DNA from 2 places in the Leadbetterella sp. DM7 genome. Region 1 is predicted to be linked to the other one. Evidence: riboswitches for the same ligand, from Rfam matches in the RefSeq annotation. Region 1 holds a riboswitch; the other holds the start of a gene.
What was found. A riboswitch is a leader RNA that binds a small molecule or an ion and turns the genes downstream of it on or off. The one in region 1 is predicted to bind cobalamin.
Positions count from the first base shown of each region.

Region 1 (2,201 bases):
AACTGCCGCACGAGTACTGATAAAACAAGATTTATAAAATGAAGAAAGCCGTGTCCCAGCGGCTTTCTTCATTTTAAATCAGGAGAAGAACCTGGTAGTACTTTTAGCTCTATATCCTCACCTGCCCAAGGCCTACCCCTTTATAAAAATTATCGGTAAGATAGAATACTGTGTCAATGAAATACAACACTCCGTTTCGGCATAATACATTTTCATCATGCAGATCTTCAAATATTATTCCCAACTGAGGATTATAGTAATCATTATTACGTATGTTTTGAAACCCGTTATACGCTAAGAAGTTTTTCACTATAATCAGGTCAACCATCTCATCGGAGACTATAAATTCCTGTTTAACTACTGCAAATAATACATTATCAATAATTTTAAAGCCTAAAAAATCATATGCTGTAGAGCGAAAAAAGTAGTTATGTATGAGTAGACTATTGAAATAATCTAACCAATTTTCATAAAAAATACCGTCATTGATCTTGATAACATGGTGATCATCGTAGCGATAAACCCGCTGTTCAGCCCCGGATGCGATAAATGCTTCCTGTGAAATCTCCCTGGTATAGAAAAGATTCTCTCTCTCCTGGCAAAATCAATCAGGCAGAATGCTTCTTCAGCTTTGATTGACTTTTGTGTTTCAGCCCGGAGGCCTGATGACGCATTTCCTCTAAGGAAATTTTGCGTTTTTTCGAGTTTTCCTGTAGGGCTAACTCGTCCATTTCTGATAATGATATCTTGTAATTCATTGTGTATATTTTTCATTAAAGAGATTCAGTATTCAAAGATATGCATTAATCCGGACAATTTCAAACAGAATCCCCTTATCTTTGCCCTAAGTTTCAGGGTGCTTTGTTCCGGGAATAGCCGGAACAGAGATAATAGGGAACCGTGTGTAAATCACGGGCTGTCCCCGCAACTGTAAGCTTCCGCAAAGTTTTCCTTCTGCTGAGCCACTGTCCCCGCTGCGGGATGGGAAGGCGCCGGAAAATGGAAGCTAGCCAGGAAACCTGCCCTGAACCAGAATAACCGGTACATCTACGGCGGATAGAGCCCGGGAGATCATTTATCTTTTCCTCAATTGAGAACAGGCGGTTTACCCGGTTATTGCAGGCTGTTGAGCCTATGGAGTGCCTTGTGCTTCCCGGCAACTCTTTTTGCCCAGAAAGAGCTGACCCTTTGCGAAGTGGAAGTCAGAGGAGTGCGCCCCGAACGGTTCATGACCGGGCAGAAGATACAGGAGGCAGACTCGGCCGACCTGGCCCGGAACCGCTTCAGCACCCTGGCTGATTTCCTGCAGTTCCAGACGCCCGTAGCCTTTAAAAGCTACGGAGCGGGTCAGCTGGCTACCCTCTCTTTCCGCGGAACATCCGCCGGCCATACGGCCCTGCTCTGGAACGGGATCAATATTAATTTTCCTTCGTTAGGACAAACCGATTTTTCGACCATACCCCTTGCCGGGTTTGATGAAATGACCATACAATACGGCTCTGCCGCCAGCTGTGTGGGTACCGATGCCGTTGGCGGCAGCATTCAGCTACGTTCGTTACCTGGTTTCCAAACCGAAGGAACACAGCTGATGGCTGCAGTACGGGGCGAAACCTCTGAGAATTTTTCCGGGCAGGGTGGACTGCGTTTCCACCGTTTGCTTCGCAACGGGAAAAAGCTTTCGGGGAAAACACTTCTTTACGGAAGCAGCGTACGGAATAATTTCGGTACGGAACCCATTACCCGTAAGGGGAAAACCTTACCCACCGAACCCATTCATACCCGCCAGACCGGTGCTGTACAGGACCTGTACTTTATGAACCGCAAAGGAGACCTGCTTTCGCTGAATCTCTGGTTTTCAGATAACGACCTGGCCGTGCAACCCAAAGTGGTTCTGTTGCGTGAGATCACCCGCACACAGGCTTACCGGAGCAGCCTTTCGTACCAGCTCGGAAAAACCCTTTTCCGTACGGCCTATATCCGTGATATCACCGATTACGGAAAAGGAGAAAACCTGAACCCCAGCCATACCCGGGTAGATCGTTATATTGTGCGGGCCGAGCATGATCTGGCCTGGATACACGATTGCGACAAAGGCACTAACCTGAAGCTCGGGGCAGAAACGGTATACTATAACGCCCGGGTAGACGGTTATGGCGGTGGCCGTAAAACGGAGACCCGGCTGGATCTGTATGCCCTGCTAC
Region 1 is NZ_JBFOLH020000004.1:370,725-372,925, reverse strand. Features, by position in the region: gene AB2U10_RS07175 (saccharopine dehydrogenase family protein) at 1-20, shown strand, start outside; gene AB2U10_RS07170 (putative polyvalent protein kinase domain-containing protein) at 110-547, opposite strand; gene AB2U10_RS07165 (hypothetical protein) at 457-774, opposite strand; cobalamin riboswitch at 838-1,041, shown strand; gene AB2U10_RS07160 (TonB-dependent receptor plug domain-containing protein) at 1,127-2,201, shown strand, end outside.

Region 2 (2,201 bases), on a different contig from region 1:
GGGCAGGCTACTTTGTGGCCCCTAACCTGGCCACCGGCCTTCGCATAGCGTATGGAAATGACGCCAGCCGGTTTAAAGACGGTACGGCAGCCAGCTCTGTCATGCTTGAACACGATCATCGGTCGCTCGCACCCGAAATTTTTGTACGGTATTATGTACCCTATATCAAAGTAAAACCCTTTATACAGGTGAGCGCAGGATATAATTTTCAATGGGGAGAATCGGAGAACGACTCGGGCCGGATGGAAAAAGTGAAAGCCTCCAATGCAATAGGTTCGATAGAAGGCGGAATCCGTTTCCCGGTCGGGAAAAGGGTATCTATAGATGCCGCCTATAACTACAGAATTTTTTCAACCTCCGCATTGCAGGATCCCAATCAAAAGGGAAAAATCAGGATAGGCCTGTCTTACCGCTTCTGAGGCCGGTGCTGCAAAGTATGCAGATATACTACATATGGTTGATTTTTTGTTTGTTTTATCTAAAATTCATTTAATTTATAAATAAATTATCTGGTATATTTTATTATAACAGATAAATCATCTACATTCGCATCTGTAAAGTTCTAATCTTCATCAAAAGCAGAAGAGGTTGCCGCTTGCCGGTATGAAAAGGGAACCGTGTGTGAATCACGGGCTGTCGCGCAACTGTAAGTGCCTTTAACAGCTTTTGCCTGAGGGGTCCGGCCCCGAACAGGTCCACTGCTCCGGCGGGAAGGACGGCAAAAGCGGCACAAGCCAGGAGACCTGCCTGTTCTGAGTTGACAGTGGCTTTCGCGGACTGAAGCCTTCGGTTGGTTTTGATGTACCCGGTACTCCGTTTCGGCGGAGTAAGCAGCGGCGCGTATACCTCTCTGAAATCTTCCCGTTTTAAGCCCGGAGTTCAGGACTGTTTTTCTTCATTTTTCTCTCAAAAATTATGCAGACACAGAATCTTGGCTACCCGCGCATTGGTAGCCGCCGGGAACTGAAAAAAGCTTCTGAAGCTTATTGGGCGGGTAAAATACCCGTTGCCGAACTCGAAAAAACAGGCCGGGAGATCCGGCTTAAGAACTGGAAGAGCCAGCAGGAGAGCGGTATCGACCTGATCCCGTGCAACGACTTCTCCTTTTACGACCAGGTGCTTGATATGAGCGTTTTGCTGGGGGCTATCCCCGAACGTTATGCCGGCTTTGCCCGTACCCACTCAGGTACCGACCTGTATTTTGCCATGGCACGGGGATATCAGAAAGGTGATTTTGACCTGACAGCCATGGAAATGACCAAATGGTTCGATACCAATTATCACTATATCGTGCCCGAGTTTAAGGCGGGGCAGACGTTTGAGCTGAACCCGGCCAAGCTTCTGAGCGAGCTTCAGGAGGCCCGTGAGGCCGGTATCCAGGCCAAGCCGGTCATTATCGGCCCGGTAACATATCTTTTGCTCGGGAAAGAAAAAGAAACCGGCTTTCACCGGGTAGAGCTGCTGAGCCGCCTGCTGCCTGTATACGAACAACTGCTGAAATTACTGGCTGAGCAGGGTGTGCAATACGTACAGATTGATGAGCCGGCCCTGGCGCTGGATCTGACCCCGGCTGAACAGGAGGCCATCGCGCGCACGTATACGTTCTTCGCTGAGGCCGTGCCTTCGCTGAAGATCATCCTGGCCAATTATTTTGAATGTTACGGCGATAACCTGCAGACCGCCATCCACCTGCCGGTAGATACCCTGCACCTCGACCTCGTTCGTTGCCCGCTGCAGCTGGAAGACATCCTGGCTACAGATTTTGTTCAGAAGAAAACCCGGCTTTCGCTGGGCGTGGTAGACGGCAGAAATATCTGGAAAAACGACTTTGAAGCCTCTTTACAGCTGATTGAGCAGGCCAAAGCCGCCCTGGGAGCAGAAAGGCTCCTCATTGCCCCGTCGTGTTCACTGCTCCATTCGCCCTGCGACCTGGACTTTGAGAAGAAGCTGAACCCGGAGATCAAAAACTGGATGGCCTTTGCCCGTCAGAAAACAGATGAAGTGGCTTTTCTCCGGAAATGGGCTTCAGGTGAGCGATCAGAAGCGCTGAAAGCGGTATGGGAAGCCAACCGGCAGGCCATTGAAAGCAAAAAGACCTCGCCGCTGATCCACGATCCGGCGGTGAAAGACCGGGTAGAACAGGTGACCGAAAAAGATACCCGCAGGAACAGTCCTTTTGCCGCAAGAAGAAAGCAGCAGCA
Region 2 is NZ_JBFOLH020000014.1:87,978-90,178, reverse strand. Features, by position in the region: gene AB2U10_RS15075 (outer membrane beta-barrel protein) at 1-419, shown strand, start outside; cobalamin riboswitch at 569-765, shown strand; gene metE (5-methyltetrahydropteroyltriglutamate--homocysteine S-methyltransferase) at 916-2,201, shown strand, end outside.
Region 2: linked by a shared signal. The riboswitch ahead of metE (5-methyltetrahydropteroyltriglutamate--homocysteine S-methyltransferase) and the one ahead of AB2U10_RS07160 (TonB-dependent receptor plug domain-containing protein) in region 1 are both predicted to bind cobalamin.